2 regions of the Cryobacterium sp. TMT2-17-1 genome follow, and region 1 is predicted to be linked to the other one. Evidence: predicted binding sites of a transcription regulator. Region 1 holds the regulator's gene; the other holds the start of a gene.

Evidence for each region. Region 1 encodes HrcA, which represses chaperone genes, less so after heat shock. Its sites were predicted from a motif close to TTNGCACTCGNNNNNNNCGAGTGCNAA; they were not measured.
Region 2: groES (co-chaperone GroES) is a predicted target of HrcA. The motif match lies at 4,637-4,663, and genes of this name have one in related genera.

What each region holds. Positions count from the first base shown of each region.
Region 1 is NZ_SOGC01000009.1:26,487-35,211, reverse strand. It holds gene lepA (translation elongation factor 4) at 1-1,493, shown strand, start outside; gene E3O47_RS01565 (DUF1990 domain-containing protein) at 1,498-2,145, shown strand; gene hemW (radical SAM family heme chaperone HemW) at 2,150-3,376, shown strand; gene E3O47_RS01555 (DUF4870 domain-containing protein) at 3,379-3,756, opposite strand; gene E3O47_RS01550 (DUF4870 domain-containing protein) at 3,793-4,239, opposite strand; gene hrcA (heat-inducible transcriptional repressor HrcA) at 4,407-5,444, shown strand; gene dnaJ (molecular chaperone DnaJ) at 5,511-6,629, shown strand; gene E3O47_RS01535 (16S rRNA (uracil(1498)-N(3))-methyltransferase) at 6,636-7,376, shown strand; gene E3O47_RS01530 (HIT domain-containing protein) at 7,399-7,776, shown strand; gene E3O47_RS01525 (PhoH family protein) at 7,826-8,725, shown strand, end outside.
Region 2 is NZ_SOGC01000032.1:9,784-18,508, reverse strand. It holds gene tsaB (tRNA (adenosine(37)-N6)-threonylcarbamoyltransferase complex dimerization subunit type 1 TsaB) at 1-165, shown strand, start outside; gene rimI (ribosomal protein S18-alanine N-acetyltransferase) at 165-677, shown strand; gene tsaD (tRNA (adenosine(37)-N6)-threonylcarbamoyltransferase complex transferase subunit TsaD) at 674-1,786, shown strand; gene E3O47_RS08495 (DUF4190 domain-containing protein) at 1,926-2,294, shown strand; gene E3O47_RS08490 (DUF4190 domain-containing protein) at 2,392-2,955, shown strand; gene E3O47_RS08485 (DUF4190 domain-containing protein) at 2,975-3,385, shown strand; gene E3O47_RS08480 (methyltransferase domain-containing protein) at 3,411-4,610, opposite strand; gene groES (co-chaperone GroES) at 4,738-5,034, shown strand; gene rarD (EamA family transporter RarD) at 5,106-6,065, shown strand; gene E3O47_RS08465 (ABC transporter substrate-binding protein) at 6,112-6,843, shown strand; gene E3O47_RS08460 (ABC transporter substrate-binding protein) at 6,969-8,264, shown strand; gene E3O47_RS08455 (ABC transporter ATP-binding protein) at 8,484-8,725, opposite strand, start outside.

The DNA of each region.
Region 1 (8,725 bases):
CCCAGGGGATCGAGGCGCAGACCCTTGCCAACCTCTACCTGGCGCTGGAGAACGACCTCACCATCATCCCGGTGCTGAACAAGATCGACCTGCCGGCTGCCGACCCCGACAAGTACGCGAAGGAGCTCGCCAGCCTGATCGGTGGCAGTCCCGACGACGTTCTCCGGGTTTCCGGCAAGACCGGTGTCGGCGTCGCCGAACTCCTCGACCGTGCCACCCGCCTCATCCCGGCCCCGGTCGGCGACCCGGCCGCCCCGGCCCGCGCGATGATCTTCGACTCGGTCTACGACAGCTACCGTGGCGTCGTCACCTATGTGCGCATGATCGACGGCAAGCTGGGCCCGCGCGAGAAGATCCAGATGATGTCGACCCGTGCCACGCACGAGATTCTCGAGATCGGCGTCACCTCGCCCGAGCCCACCACCAGCAAGGGCCTCGGCGTCGGCGAGGTCGGCTACCTGATCACGGGCGTGAAGGATGTGCGCCAGTCGAAGGTCGGCGACACGGTGACCACCGCGCTCCGCCCCGCCACCGTCGCCCTTCCGGGCTACACCGAGCCGAAGCCCATGGTCTTCTCGGGCCTCTACCCGATCGACGGCAGCGACTACCCGGCCCTCCGGGAGGCCCTCGACAAGCTCAAACTCTCCGACGCGTCCCTCGTGTACGAGCCCGAGACATCCGTCGCCCTCGGTTTCGGTTTCCGCTGTGGTTTCCTCGGGCTGCTGCACCTGGAAATCATCACCGAGCGGCTCGACCGGGAGTTCGGCCTCGACCTGATCACCACGGCGCCCAGTGTGATCTACGAGGTCACCACCGACGACAAGAAGTCTGTCACGGTCACCAACCCGAGCGAGTTCCCGAACGGGAAGATCGCCAAGGTCGAGGAGCCGATCGTGAAGGCGGCCATCCTCGCACCCAAGGACTACGTCGGCGTGATCATGGAACTCTGCCAGAGCCGCCGCGGCACCCTGCTCGGCATGGACTACCTCGGCGAGGACCGGGTCGAGATCCGCTACACGATGCCGCTCGGTGAGATCGTGTTCGACTTCTTCGACAATCTCAAGAGCCGCACCGCCGGCTACGGCTCGCTCGACTACGAACCCATCGGCTCTCAGGAGGCCGACCTGGTCAAGGTCGACATCCTGCTGCAGGGCGAACAGGTCGACGCGTTCAGCGCGATTGTGCACCGCGACAAGGCCTACGACTACGGCGTGCTGATGACGGGAAGGCTGCGCAAGCTCATCCCGCGCCAGCAGTTCGACGTGCCCATCCAGGCCGCGATCGGCGCCCGCATCATCGCCCGCGAGTCCATCAGTGCCATCCGCAAGGATGTTCTCGCCAAGTGCTACGGCGGCGACATCTCCCGCAAGCGCAAGCTGCTGGAGAAGCAGAAGGAGGGCAAGAAGCGCATGAAGATGGTCGGCCGGGTCGAGGTTCCCCAGGAGGCGTTCATCGCCGCCCTGTCCGGTGACGAGCCCCCGAAGAAGAAGTAGACGGATGCGCCGCGCCACCTTCACCGATACCGCCGTCACCTACGCGTCCATCGGCGGCACCCTCGCCCCGGACCTGCTCCGGTTCCCACCCAAGGGCTACCGGCCCCTCGAGCGCACCGTGCGCCTTGGCAGCGGTGAGGAGCGCTTCCAGCTGGCCTCGAAGTCGCTGATGACCTGGGGCGTGCAGCGGGGGAGCGGAATGACCGTCACCGACCTGCTGGACGGCACCGGCCAGCAGTACACGGGACTCGTCTTCGACGCCGACGGCCAGGCCGCCCGCGACCAGAAGCCCGAGCCGGACGAGGCCGTCTTCGCCGAGGACGGCACGCCCTACATCGTCAACGGCATGTCCGCGCACCTCACGAGCAAGTTAGGCCCCTTCACCATCGACGCCCCCGTGCGCGTGGTCTACGTGATCGATGAACCCGACCGCCTCGGCTTCGCATACGGCACCATGGCCGGGCACCCGGCCAGCGGCGAGGAATCGTTCATCGTCGACAGACGCGAGGACGACTCGGTCTGGCTGACCATCCGCGCCTTCTCCCGCCCCGGCAACTGGTTCTACCGGCTGGGCTGGCCGTTCGTGCGGCGGCAACAGGCCAAAATCACCGCTCGGTACCTACGCGCGCTGCATCCGATCGGCGCGGTCTAACCGCATGGGCAGTGCCCTTCCCCTCGGCGACCCCGCACCCAGCGACGGACTGCTGCCGGCCTCGGCCGCCGTGGGAGCAGCCCAGCGCGATTTCGGCGTCTACCTGCACGTGCCGTTCTGCCGGGTCCGCTGCGGCTACTGCGACTTCAACACCTATACCGCCACCGAGTTGCGGGGCGCGAGCCAGCATGACTATGCCGGCCAGGCGATCACCGAGGTCCAGTCGGCCGGCCGGATCCTGACTCAGTCGGGCGTGCCGGCCCGCCAGGCGGCGACCGTCTTCTTCGGCGGCGGCACCCCCACCCTGCTCCCGGCCGACGACCTGGTGCGGATGCTGGAGGCCGTGCGCTCCACCTGGGGGATCGCACCCGGCGCCGAGGTGACCACCGAGGCGAACCCCGACTCCGTCGACGCCGCCTACCTCGGCCGCCTCGCCGAGTCCGGCTTCACCCGGGTATCCTTCGGCATGCAGTCCGCGGTACCGAGCGTGCTGGCCACCCTCGAGCGCACCCACGACCCCGAGCGGGTGCCGCTTGTGGTGCAGTGGGCGCGCGAGGCCGGCCTCGACGTGTCCCTCGACCTGATCTACGGCACACCGGGGGAGACCCTCGTCGATTGGCGCACCAGCCTCGAGCACGCCATCCGGCAGGCTCCCACCCACGTCAGCGCCTACTCGCTTATCGTCGAGGAGGGCACCAAGCTGGCCCGCCAGATCAAGCGCGGCGAACTGGCCCCTGTCGATGACGACGTTCAGGCCGAGTTCTATGAGCTGGCCGACGACCTACTGTCCTCGGCAGGCTACGGCTGGTATGAGGTCAGCAACTGGGCGACGGATGACGCGCACCGCTCGCGCCACAACCTCGCCTACTGGCGCAGCCAGGACTGGTGGGGTGTGGGGCCCGGAGCCCACAGCCACATCGGTGGGGTGCGCTGGTGGAACGTCAAGCATCCGTCGGCCTACGGCGATCGGATTCGCGCCGGCGACTCACCGGCCGCCGGGCGGGAGACCCTCGATGCGGCCACTCAGGAGGTGGAGCGGGTGCTCTTGCTCACCCGAATCCGCGAGGGTATCCCCATCGACTCGCTCAGCCCGCTCAGGCGCCACGAGGTGGCGGGACTCATCGCCGACGAACTCATCGACGCGAAAGCAGCCCTCTTCGGTTCGATCGAACTGACCCTCAGAGGACGCCTCCTGGCGGATGCCGTCGTGCGCCGCCTGCTTGCCGACTGAACTCAGTTCACGAACTTGATCGACAGCGGATACGTGTAGTACTCGCCCCGGTTTGCGGCCAAGGCGGCCATGATGCCGAACACGACCATCAGAACGGAGGCAGCGAGGAGAACGAGGTAGCCGACGAGGATGATCGTCAGGACGCCGCCGACCGCGTAGGCGATCAGGAGCGTGAGCTGGAAGTTCAGTGCGGTCGCGGTGTGTGCCCGGATGAACGGGCCGCGGTCCTTGAGCACGATGTAGCCGATCAGGGCCGGCACGAAATAGAACAGAATGCCGCCGACGTGCACGAGGGTGGCCCACAGTTTCTCGTCGGCCGGGTTCATCGGGGTGGGAGCCTGGTTCGGGTTGGGCGGCGGTGGTGGGGTGGAATTGGTCATTGGTGCTCCTTCTGAAGAAAAACCGAGTGCGCCGGGCTACTTGATCAGGCGCAGGGCGAACGGGTACCGGTAGTGGTTGCCGTCCTTCGCCTGGAGGTAGCCGAGCACCGAGAAGACAACACCGAGGATGTACAGCACCCAGGCGAGACCGCCGATGACGCCGCCGATGCCGAATGTGAGGAAGCCGATGACCGTTGCAAAAAAGTTGATCGCGAAGTAGCCGATCAGAAGCGTGATCTGAAAGTTGAGCGCTTCCTTCGCCTCGACGCTGGTCAGAGGTCCGCGGTCCTTGAAGAGCAGCCACAGCACCAGGGACGGCACGAACATGAGGATCCCGCCCAGATGTGCGAGGGACGCCCATTGGCGGTCATCCGCCTCCGTCAGGGGTGCCGACGGTCCCGGGGCGGCAGGCTGGTAGGGCGGTTGCGGCGGCCGTTGGCCCTGGTACGGATCATCGGGTCCGGGACCAGTGAAATTACTCATGATCATGCCTTTCAGTGCACCGGGGAAGAGGTGCTACATGCCTAAGTTACTGCGCCCCAACATTGGGGAGCAATGGGTAAGCCCAGCCGGTCGCGGTATGATTGGCAGTCACATACCGCGAGTGCCAATCGATGCTGCACTCGCGACGCTGGGAGGAGGCGAGCGCTATGGTGTCCGATCGCAGTCTCGAAGTCCTGCGTGTGATCGTTCAGGACTATGTAGCCTCCCGCGAACCCGTCGGTTCCAAATCTATCGTCGACCGGCATTCCTTCGGGGTCTCGGCGGCCACGATCCGCAACGACATGGCCCTGCTCGAAGAGGAAGAGTTGATCGCGGCTCCGCACACCTCGTCGGGCCGCATCCCCACCGATAAGGGCTACCGCCTGTTCGTCGACCATCTCGCCGATCTGCGCCCGCTCTCGGCGGCGCAGCGCCAAGCCATCGAGACGTTCCTCGGTCAGTCGGCCGACCTTGACGAGGTGCTGGCCCGCAGCGTGCGGCTGCTCTCGCAGCTCACCCATCAGGTCGCCCTGGTGCAGTATCCGTCGCTGTCCCGCGCGAAGGTGCGCCACATCGAACTGGTGCCCCTGTCCGAGACTCGCCTCCTGTCGGTTCTGATCACGGATGCCGGACGGGTCGAGCAACGCGTCGTCGACCTGCCCCGGCCCCTGGCTGAACCCGTTCTGATCGAACTGCGCACCCGGTTGAATTCTGCCCTGGTCGGGCTGGGCATGGGCGAGGCCGCCAGCACCCTTACCGGCAGCTCTCTCACCGCCGGCTCCGGCCTCGGCCCGATCGAGCAGCAGGAGGCGGTGGATCTGATCACCGGCACCCTGCGGGACCAGGTCGGCGCGAACAGGCAGGACCGGCTCGTGATGGCCGGCGCCGCCAACCTCGTGCGCACTGAGGAAGACTTCACCGGCAGCATTTTCCCGGTGCTCGAGGCCATCGAGGAACAGGTCGTGCTTCTGCGGCTGTTCGGCGAGATGGCCTCTGACCAGCACGGCGTGTCCGTCAGTATCGGCCGGGAGAATGCCCCGTTCGGTCTGGCCGAGACATCCGTGCTCACCAGCGGCTACTCCTCGCAGGGCGGCAACCTGGCGCGCCTCGGCGTACTCGGCCCCACTCGGATGGACTACTCGAACAACATGGCGGCCGTCCGTGCGGTCGCCCGCTACCTTTCACGCCTTCTCGGCGAGAATTGACCAGTTCCCCTCGGCCCAGAAGCCGGCGGAACACCACATTTCAGAACAGACCTAGGAGAGCCAGCTTTGGCTGACCATTACGAAGTACTCGGCGTTGCCCGCGACGCCTCGACCGACGAGATCAAGAAGGCCTACCGCAGGCTGGCCCGGCAGCTGCACCCCGACGTGAACCCGGGCGCGGATGCATCCGAGCGCTTCAAATCCGTCACGCACGCCTACGACGTGCTCAGCGACGTCAAGCAACGCGACAACTACGACCGTGGCGGCAACGGCCGCTCGGGCGGCGGCGGAGGCGCCGGTTTCGACGGCAACTTCGGCAACTTCGGCGACATTTTCGAGACCTTCTTCGGCGGCGGGGGATCCAGCCGCGGGCCTCGGTCGCGCCGAGAGCGCGGCCAGGATGCCCTGATCCGGGTCGACCTCGACCTCGATGAGATCATCTTCGGCACGCACCGGGAGCTTGAGGTCGACACGGCCATCATGTGCGCGACCTGCAGCGGCACGTGCTGCCAGCCGGGCACCGCGCCCGTCACCTGCGACATCTGCCACGGCACCGGCACCATCCAGCGCGCCGTGCGGTCGCTGCTCGGCAATGTCATGACGAGCAGCCCCTGCGGTTCCTGCCGCGGCTACGGCACGATCATCGCCACTCCCTGCGTCACCTGCCAGGGCCAGGGCCGCGTGCGAGCGCGTCGCACGGTCCCCGTCGACATCCCGGCGGGGGTCGACACGGGCCTGCGCCTGCAGATGCCTGGCAGCGGCGAGGCTGGTCCGGCCGGCGGTCCCAACGGCGACCTCTACCTTGAGATGAAGGTGCGCCACCACGACGTGTTCAGCCGTGACGGCGACGACCTGCTCTGCACCCTCGAGGTGCCGATGACGGATGCCATCCTCGGCAGATCCGCGACCGTCAAGGCGCTCGACGGCGACATCGAGGTCGAGCTCAGGCCGGGCACGCAGAGCGCCGAGATCATCACGGTCAAGGACCGCGGCGTAACCCGTCTGCGCGGGAACGGACGCGGCGACCTGAAGGTCGGCGTGCACGTGGTCACGCCGACCCGTCTCGACCACAAGGAGCGGGAGCTGATCGAGGCCTTTGCGGCCCGCCACAAGGCGCCGGTTCCTGCCCTCAGCGCCTTTCAGCAGGGACTTTTCGCCAAGCTGCGCGATCGGTTTCGCGGCTAGGCGTCGATGGCACACTTCTTCATCGATGAGGCGCTCCACGCCGCCGATTGCGTGCCGGGGGCGGTCGTCGGCATCGGCGGCGCCGAGGCCCGGCACGCGGTCACCGTCAGCCGGGTGCGCCCGGGCGAGCGCCTGCAGATCGGGAACGGGGCCGGGCTCATGCTCGCCGCCACCGTCGTTGACGCAGATGCGAGGCTGCTGACCCTGCGCGTCGAGACGGTGACCGTGACCGCGCTGCTGACGCCGCGCATCCGTCTGGTCCAGGCTCTCGCCAAGGGAGACCGGGACGAACTGGCTGTGCAGGCGGCCACGGAGCTCGGCATCGACGGGGTGATCCCGTGGGCCGCATCCCGCTCCGTGACGCGCTGGGAGGGAGCCAAAATCACGAAGGGCCGGGATCGCTGGTCCAGCATCGTGCGCGAGGCCTCGAAACAGTCGATTCGCGCGTGGCTGCCCACGGTCGGGGCACTGGCGAGCACCAAAATGCTCGCCGAGCTGGCCGGCACCACCCGGATGCTACTGCTGGAGCCCACCGCGAGCGAACGGCTGACCTCGCAGGCGGCGCCGACCGACGACCGGGATATCCTGCTCGTCGTCGGACCCGAGGGCGGCATCTCCCCGGCCGAGCTGACCCTGCTCGAGCAGGCAGGCGCCACCCGGGTGCGCCTGGGCGACAATGTGCTGCGCACCTCCACCGCCGGCCCGGCCGCCCTCTCCATCCTGAACGTGACGCTCGGCCGCTGGTAGCGCGTGAGCTTAAGATAGAGATATGTCTTCCACCGGCCAAGAACCGTCCATCTTCACTCGCATCGCCGCGCGCGAGGTCCCGGCGACCATCGTCGCCGAAACCGAACGGATCATCGCCTTCATCGACATCGCCCCGCAGGCGCCCGTGCATGTCGTCATCACGCCGAAAACATCCGAGTACAGCAACGTGGTCGAGCTCGCGGCCGGAGACCCCGGGCTGCTGACCGAACTCATCGAGGTGGCGGATGCTGTGGCGGCCCGGCTGTCCAACGGCCAGTTCCGGCTCGTGTTCAATACCGGCGCCAGCGTCGGGCAGACCGTTTTCCACGTCCACGCTCACCTGCTCGCCCCGCAGGCCGCCGGCGGAACCCTCGGGGAGGGAACGCTTGGTTTCCGGTGAGCCCGGGCCGGGCCAGGCCGAGGTGCACATCACGGTCGACGGCATTGCCATGGTGCGCCTGCTCGGCGCCGACGACCGTCTGCTCGCCGCCGTCGAGAAGGAACACCCCGGCGTCAGCGTGCACGTGCGCGGCAACGAGGTCACCCTGATCGGTGAGACCGAGCACGTCGAGGCGGCGCGTCGCCTGATCGAGGAGCTCCTGCTCATGGTGCGCGGCGGGCGTGACCTCGCCGAGTCCGAGGTGAGCACCTCCTCACGGATGCTCGACACGGACAGTTCCACGAGCCCTTCCGAACGTCTGGGCCCGGCTATCCTCAGCTCCCGCGGCAAGAGCATCCGCCCCAAGACCATCGGGCAGAAGGAATACGTGGACGCCATCGACACCGACACCATCGTGTTCGGGATCGGGCCGGCCGGAACCGGCAAGACCTACCTGGCAATGGCCAAGGCCGTGCAGGCGCTGCAGCGCAAGGAGGTCGAACGGATCATCCTCACCCGCCCGGCCGTCGAGGCCGGGGAACGACTCGGCTTCCTGCCGGGCAGCCTCACCGAGAAGATCGACCCGTACCTGCGCCCCCTGTACGACGCCCTGAACGAGATGATGGACCCGGAACTCGTGCCCAAACTGCTCGCAGCCGGAACCATCGAGGTGGCCCCGCTCGCCTATATGCGCGGCCGCACGCTCAACTCCTCCTTTGTCGTGCTCGATGAGGCGCAGAACACCACTGCCGAACAGATGAAGATGTTCCTCACCCGGTTGGGGTTCGGCTCGAAAATGGTCGTGACCGGGGACATCACTCAGATTGACCTTCCGGCGGGCTCGAGCGGGCTGCGCTTGGTGAGCCGGGTGCTCGACGGGGTCGACGACATCCGTTTCGTGCGTCTGAGCAGTGCCGACGTCGTGCGGCACTCCCTGGTCGGCCGGATCGTCGACGCCTGGACCGCATAC
Region 2 (8,725 bases), on a different contig from region 1:
CACGCTGAGGTGCCCCGCTTCGACGCGGTCGCCGTGTCCGCCGGGGAGCTGGGGCAGGTTGCCGAGCTGATGTGGGCCCACCAGCGCCCGTTCGCCGCCGACACGGCGCTCTACCTGCGCTCGCCGGATGTCACCGTGTCCAACGGCCCGAAACGGGTGAGTTGATGATGTGGCAGCTGCGGCGCGCCCGAGCCGCCGATGTGGACGCCATCATGGCGCTCGAGACCCGTATCTTCGTCAACGACGCGTGGTCCGCCGAGGCGATGGCCCAGGACGTGGTCAACCCGAACTGCTACTACCTGGTGGCCTTCCCCCCCGATGAGCCCGACCGGATCGAGGGCTACGCCGGGCTGCAGGCCCTGCAGGGAGCGCGCGAGGGCGACATTCAGACCATCGCGGTCACCCAAGAGACCCGCGGCCACGGCCTCGGCCGAACCCTGATGCTCAGCCTGATCGCCGAGGCCCGGAAGCGGGGCGTGCGCGAGGTGTTCCTCGAGGTGCGCGCCGACAACCCGCCGGCCCAGGAACTCTACCGCCGACTCGGCTTCGAGGAGTTGGGCATCCGCCCTGGCTACTACCAGCCCGACAACGTCGACGCGATCGTGATGCGACTGCACGTGCCTGACGCCGAGATGCAGATGACACCGGCAGAGGCCGCACTGGAGGCCACCGAATGACCGCCCTGAACGCGCAGACCACCCTGAACGCGATGACCGCGCAGAACCGCGCCAACCCGCTCGTGCTCGGCATCGAGACCTCCTGCGACGAGACCGGAATCGGAATCGTGCGCGGAACCACCCTGCTCTCCAACACGATCGCGTCGTCGATGGACGAACACGCCCGCTACGGCGGAGTCGTGCCGGAGGTGGCCGCGCGCGCACACCTTGAGGAGCTCGTTCCGGCGATCCGGGCGGCCGCGCTGGAGGCCGGCATCCGTTTGGAGGACATCGATGCGGTGGCCGTGACCTGCGGCCCCGGTCTGGCCGGCGCGCTCATGGTCGGGGTCGGCGCGGCCAAGGCACTAGCCATCTCGCTCGGCAAACCGATCTACGCGGTCAACCACCTCGTCGGTCACGTCGGGGCCGATGTGCTTCGACTCGGCGCAGACGACTCCACGAAGCCGCTGGAATACCCCACCGTTGCGCTTCTCGTCAGCGGCGGTCACACCTCACTGCTGCTGGTGCGCGATCTGGTCTCCGACGTCGAACTGCTCGGCGAGACCATCGACGACGCGGCCGGCGAGGCCTTCGACAAGGTGGCCCGCCTGCTCGGCCTGCCCTACCCGGGCGGACCCCAGATCGACCGGGCCGCGCGGGAAGGCAATCCCGCGGCCATCCGTTTCCCCCGCGGTCTCAGCCAGACCAAGGACATGGCGAAACACCGGTACGACTTCTCGTTCTCCGGGCTCAAGACCTCGGTCGCGCGCTGGGTCGAGCAGAGACGCGACGCGGATGAGTCGGTGCCGCTGGCCGACGTGGCCGCCAGTTTCCGAGAGGCGGTCGTCGACATCCTCCTGACCAAGTCAGTCGCGGCCTGCGTCGACCTCGGTGTGCCGAGGCTCCTGCTCGGGGGCGGCGTGATCGCCAACGCCCGGCTGCGTCAGGTGGCCCAGGAGCGCACGGATGCCGCCGGCATCGCCCTGCGCATCCCGCCTCTATCGCTCTGCACCGACAACGGCGCCATGATCGCCGCCCTCGGGGCGCAGCTGATCATGGCCGGGCATGCGCCTTCGTCACTGGAGTTCGGGGCGGACTCCACCCTTCCGGTCTCCGAGATCCAGGTCTGAAACCCCCTCCCACCGGTATTTCGCCACCGGACGGGTATTCTAGCTTCGGCAGGCGACGTTTGTTCGTGCGATCAACACCTTGTCCGGCTGGGAGCCAGATTGGCAGCCCAGATGCACCATTCCCGAAGGAGCAATCGACATGACCGATCCCAACGAGCCGCCGGTTAACCCGCCCATGTTCCAGCCGCCGGCGGCGCAGGCCGCTCCGGCCTACGCCCAGCCGGGCTACCCTCAGCCCTACGCGCCGCAGGGCCCATCCGAGAAGTACAACGTGCTGTCCATTGTGTCGCTCGTGACCTCGGTGCTCGGGATCTCCCTGGTCGGCATCATCACCGGCCACATCGGTCTGAGCCAGATCGGGAAGACCGGAGAAAAGGGACGGGGACTCGCGATTGCCGGCCTCATTGTCGGCTACGCCGGCCTGGCGGCTCAGCTCCTGGCCGTCGTCCTGCTGATCCCGTTGATGATCGCGATCGCGAACGACCCGACCCTGCTCAATACCTACTGACCCGGTGGCCACGGGCAGAAACCCTGCGCGTCGATGACCCGTGACCCGATATGCAATTAGCGACGCCACCCCGTTGTCCGGAAAGGAATGAATTCGCATGAGCGATTCCAACAACCCCAGCAACTCTGACGTGCCCCGCGTGCCTGACGTGCCCCAGGTGCCCGGCGTGCCGGAGGTGCCTGACGTGCCGCAGGTCCCCGATATCCCGCGCGACGAGCAGGGGGCGTCCGCCGCCCCGCCGGCGTACAACGGCCCGACCCCGTCGGCCTCCGTCCCGCCCGCCTACGGCGCCGCGACCCCGCCGCCCGGCTACGGCACCCCGGCGATGACCCAGGCGCCTGCCCATGGCGACGCGTATTCGTCGCCCTTCGGTGCGGTCGCCGCGAAGCAGCCGATTTTCAGCATCTTGGCGCTGGTCGCCGGCGTTATCGGCGTGCTCGGCTCGCCGATCGTGTTCCTCCCGATTGTGGGTGGCATCCTCGGACTGTTCATCCCCGCCGCCGCGGTCGTCCTGGGCTTCCTCGGTAAGTCGAAGGAGCCGCAGGCGAGGGGCTTCTGGCTGACCGGGCTGATCACGGGGTTCATCGGCGTCGGTCTGGCACTGGTCAGTATCGTGATCTGGTCTGTCTTCTTCGCCACCATCCCCAACTCGTCGTACTGAGCGGAAGATAGCAGCGGGGATGGTTGGGGAGGAACGGGACTGGTCCCGCAACGATGACTTCCGGGTCGACCTCACCCGGCCTCCGGCGCCCGCTCCGGGGGAGCTGGACTACGCGTCGACCATCACAGCCCCTACCGAATGGGTGCCGTACGTCTACACCGACAGCGAGCTGACCGCGCAGGCAGGCCAGGGCGGGCTGTCCATCGCATCGCTCGTCTTCGGGCTGCTGGGGCTGCTGATCGCGGTCTTCGGCGTCTGGGGTGCGGCGCTCTCCCTGGCCGCGGTCGTGCTGGCCGTGATGGCCCGCGTGACCGAGCGCCGTGCCGGCACCGCGTGGGCCTACGGGCTGTGGACCGGGCTGGCCGGGCTGGTCCTCGCGGTCGGGTGGGTGTCGATCGTCACACAGGTGCTGACGGTCGTGCCCGGCTGAGCCATGCTGTCCTTCGCCGCTGGCCTCAGTCGAGTGGCGGAATCCGCTCCACCAGCAGAGCCACCCGGTGGCCGGCGGCCCGGGTGAGCACGAGCGTCGCCGACTCGGGGCCCTTGAGCTTCAGTCGGGTGCGCAGGGTGGCCGGGTCGACGTCCACGCCGCGTTTCTTGATCTCGAGAGTGCCGATGCGGCGTTCTTGTAGGCCCAGCCGCAGCTTCTTCTCGTCGACCGGCAGCACCTCGAGCACCCGGAATGCGGTGGCGAAGGGCGTGCGTTGCAGGGTCTCGGAGGTGAAATACGCGATCCCCTCGCTCAGCATCGACGCGTCGAGCGACCGGGCCAGGTCCCCGATCAGACGGGCACGGATGATCGCGCCGTCCGGCTCGTACAGGTAGTCGCCCAGCACTCCCACCGGGGCATCCGTGCTGTCGTGGGGCGCGGTCAGTTCGTGGATCCCGGTCCGGCCGAGCAGCAGGGCGGAGCGACGGATGCCGGCGCGCGCCAGTGCTCCGAACCACAGCCCCATCTCCACGAGCTTGCCGTCCACGGAGACCCACTGCGACTCGGCTTCCGCGGGGATCAGCTCGCGGTCGTGGCCCGGCCCGAGCTTGACGCCGACGGGCATCCGCTCACTGAGACCGAAGACAAAATCGAGGTGCGGGGAGTAGTCCTCCGGCCGGGTCAGGCGCGAGGTGTTGGAGTGCCCGGCGGTGCGCCGGGCCGGGTCGAGCCAGGCGGCGTCGAAGCCGGCCAGGTCGACGTCTTCCGCGGACGAGTGCAGAACGCTCGCGTTCTCGAACGGAGCCAGGTTGTAGCTGGCGACGGTCGCGGTCACCTCGTCGGCGTCCACCCCCGTCACCGTGAGGTCCATGGCGGCCAGGGCCATGGCGTCGCCTCCGATGCCGCAGCCGAGGTCGACGACCCGGTTCAGGGACGCGCCCGCGAAGCGGCCGGCGTGCAGCGCCGCCACCCGCAGCCGGGTGGCCTGCTCGAGGCCGGCCTCCGTAAACAGCATGCGGCCGGCGAACTCGCCGAACTTGGGCACGGCCCTGGCTCGGAGCCGGGACTGGCTGAGCACCGCGGTGACCAGCTCGGGGCTGTGTCCGGCCTTGCGCAGTTCGCTCACCACCCGCACGACGTCGGCGGCCGCGTCGTACGGCGGCAACGAGTCCAGCAGGCGCAAACCGCCCGGCGATAACAGCTCGACGAGCTCTGAGCGTTCCATCGTGTAAACCTATCAACACGACGCATCTGGCACTCACGTTGCGTGAGTGCCAGATGCGCCCTAAACTCGTCTTGGCACTCTCGCTGTGAGTCTGCTAACTATGTCTTAGCTAAGAAAGAGGTCAACCGTGTCGGTCTCCATCAAGCCGCTCGAGGATCGCATCGTCATCAAGCAGGTCGACGCAGAGCAGACCACCGCATCAGGTCTGGTCATTCCTGACACCGCCAAGGAAAAGCCCCAGGAGGGCGAAGTTGTCGCAGTCGGCCCCGGCCGCATTGACGACAACGGCAACCGCATTCCACTCGACGTCGCCGTCGGCGACAAGGTGATCTACTCCAAGTACGGTGGAACCGAAGTCAAGTTCGGTGGTGAGGACCTCCTCGTCCTGTCGGCCCGCGACGTGCTCGCAGTCGTCGTTCGCTAGCCACACCCACGCAACGGTAGAATCCCGGATGGCCCTGGCCATCCGGGATTCGTCGTTAAGAAAGGTCCGCTGTGGCGCAAGACGCTCTTCCACCCGGGAAAATCCGCGCGGCCCGCCCGGCGCGGTCGGAGCAGAGCAAGGGACTGATCTACGCGGTCCTCGCCTACGCCCTCTGGGGCACGCTGCCGCTCTACTTTCTACTCCTCGCGCCCAGTGGTGCCTTCGAGATCGTGGCCTGGCGGGTTCTCTTCTCCCTGGTGTTCTGCGCACTGCTGATCACGGTCACGCGCAAGTGGAAGTCCTTCCTCGCGCTGCTGCGGAGGCCTCGCATCGTGTTCACCATGGGTCTGGCCGGCCTGCTGATCTTCGTCAACTGGCAGACCTACGTCTTCGCCGCCCTCAGCGGCCACGTGGTCGAGGCAGCCCTCGGCTACTTCATCAACCCGATCGTGACCGTGTTCCTCGGCGTCATTCTGCTGCGCGAGAGGCTGCGCCTGCTGCAGTGGGTGGCCGTGGGAATCAGCCTCGGGGCCGTCGTCGTGCTCACCGTCGGCTACGGCTCGCTGCCGTGGGTGTCGCTCATCCTCGCGTTCTCGTTCGGATTCTACGGATTGATCAAGAAAAGGGTCGGCCGCGACGTCGATGCCGTCGCCGGACTCACCCTCGAAACGGTCTGGCTCGCACCCATCGCCGTGGTGCAGCTGATCGTGGTGGCCTCTGTCTCCGGTCTCACCTTCGGAAGCGTGTCCATCTGGCATACCGTGGGGCTGCTGGCAGCAGGTGTTGTGACCGCTGTGCCGCTGTTGTTCTTCGCCGCCGCGGCCCGGCGCCTGCCTCTGACATACATGGGTCTGATCCAGTACTTCGCTCCGATCCTGCAGTTCCTGGTCGGCGTCTTCGTGCTGCTCGAGCCCATGCCGCCCGAGCGCTGGGTCGGTTTCGCACTGGTCTGGGTGGCGCTGGTCGTTCTCACGACCGACATGGTCCTCACCGGACGCGCGCCCCGGCGTGCGTCCCTTGAACCGGTCTGAGCCCCGCTACGCTCGGGGACGCACCTCGTATGTGAAAGGACACCGGATGCGCACTGCGTCGACTTCCCTGCCCGTCATCCTCGTCGGGGCGCTGGCCTGCGTGCTCCTGCTGTCCGGATGTAGGGCTGAGGTCGCGCCGCCCTCAGTCGAGCCCGCTGCCGCCGCGTCCGTCGTGGTGGCTCCGTCCGGTGACGGGACCGTGCGCCTCGGAACTCTGTTCCCCATGACGGGCCCGGCGGCGGCCAGTGGTGCGGCACAGGTGGCCGGCTCCGAACTGGCCGCCCGGGAGATCACCGAGCAGGGCCGAATTCTCGGGGCTCCGATCGAGATCATCCACCGCGACTCCGCCGTCGACCCGGCGACGTCGCTGACCGACTTGTTGGCTCGTGGCGTCGACGTCGTGCTGTGGGACGCCACCGTTCCGATGCCGGGCGATCTGGCGGCCGCCGTCGCGGCGGCGCCGGTGGTACTGCTGTGGCTCGGCGACTTCGCGAACGGAGGCACGCCGCTGGCCGCCAGTGACGGCTTCGCAGCGCGCCTGCGCACCCTCGATCCAGGGCTGGTCGACACTGCCGGCGGCGGTGAAGCCTATGACGGAGTCGTCTTGAGCGCCCTGGCCGCAGCACGGGCCGGAGACGACGGTGCGGCGTCGATCAGGCCCGCTCTCGACCAGGTCAGTACCGGGGCGTTCGCCTGCGCATCCTGGGGAGAATGTGCGGCCGCGCTGGCCGATGCGCAACAGATCGCTTATCAGGGCGTCACCGGCCGCCGATCGTAACGATTTGGTCTGCGTTACACGGATGTAACCCGGTTGCCTTGTTTCGCGCGATTCCTGTCAATAATGTGACAGAACGGCAGTCAATCGACCGCTGTCATTTCTCATTCCTAGTCCCAAGGAGCAACATGAGCGTATTCGCGAAGGCCTCGGCCTCCCGCTCAGTTCGGGCAGTCGTCACTGGAGTCGCCTTGGTCGGCGTCAGTGCACTTCTGCTCACCGGCTGCAGCAGCAACACCACTGAGCCGGCTGCATCGGAAGCCCCCGCCGCGAGCGGAGACGCCCAGGCCATCACGGCCGGCGACCGTGACCTGACCCTGAAGGTCGGCACCATCCTTCCCCAGAGTGGCGCCCTGGCCTTCCTCGGCCCGCCCGAAGAAGCCGGCGTCGCCCTGGCCGTCAAGGACATCAACGACGCGAACCTCGGATTGACCGTTGAGGCCATCTTCCGTGACTCCGGCGACACCACGACGGACACCGCGACCGGTTCGGTGACCGACCTTCTCTCGCAGAAGGTTTCCGCCATCATCGGCGCGGCATCCTCCGGCGTCTCCAAGACCGTGATCGACCAGATCACCGGCGCGGGCGTCGTGCAGTTCTCCCCGGCCAACACCTCGGCGGACTTCACGAAGTACGCCGACAAGGACCTCTACTGGCGCACCGCCCCGTCCGACCTGCTGCAGGGTGAAGTCCTGGGCACCCAGATCGCCGACGACGGCAACAGCACCCTCGGCCTGATCGTGCTCAACGACTCTTACGGCACCGGCCTGGCCGAGTCCACGACGACCGCCTTCGAGGCTGCGGGCGGCGAGGTTGTCGCCACGTCCCTGTTCAACGAGGGTGACTCCAACTTCGCCGCTCAGATCTCCGAAGTGACCGCCGCCAACCCCGACGCGATTGCCCTGATCACGTTCGACCAGGCCAAGGTCATCACCCCCGCACTGGTCGGCTCCGGCTTCCCCGGTGGCAACCTGTACTTCGTGGACGGCAACCTGTCCGACTACAGCAAGGACTTCGACGCCGGCATCATCACCGGTGCCAAGGGCACGCTGCCCGGCCTCGACGTAGGAACCCTCGGCGACTTCACCGATCGTCTCAAGGAGATCGACCCCACCCTGACCGACTTCAGCTACGCGGCAGAATCTTACGACGCCGTCATGCTCGTCGCGCTGGCCGCCTACGCGGCCAACGACGTCTCAGGTGAGGCCATCTCCAAGCACCTCCGCCAGGTCTCTGGGGGAACCGGCGACGGCACCACGGTCTCCGACTTCACCGCGGCGGCTAAAGCCCTCGCGGCCGGCGACCAGGTCGACTACGAGGGCTTCTCCGGCCCGGTCACGTTCGATGAGAACGGCGACCCGACCGAGGCAACCATCGGCGTCTACGAGTACCTCGAAGACAACACGTACAAGCGCATCAACTAGTCACGATTCGTCGCTGACCGGCATTCGATCTGGAAGGGCCCCGACTTCGGTCGGGGCCCTTCTTCGTGCGCCCGGTGACGGCCGTCACCCGGTGACGTCCCTCTCCCGGACACGATCGGCGTCACCGGACACGGAGCACCGGACACACGGAAGCGGCGCCCGAAGATCTCGGGCGCCGCTTCGTCGTGCGGGGCGTGCAGTCGGTGCTGGCGGCTCCGGCTAGTCGTCCTGGCCGAGGGTGCCGAGGTAGAGGCCGATCACCTTGGGATCGTTCAGCAGCTCGCGGCCGGTGCCCGTGTAGGCGTCACGGCCCTGGTCGAGCACGTAACCGCGGTCGCAGATCTGCAGGCACCGGCGCGCATTCTGCTCCACCATGATCGTGGTCACGCCGGCCTTGTTGATCTCCTTGACACGCAGGAACGCCTCGTCCTGGCGCACGGGGGAGAGGCCTGCGCTCGGCT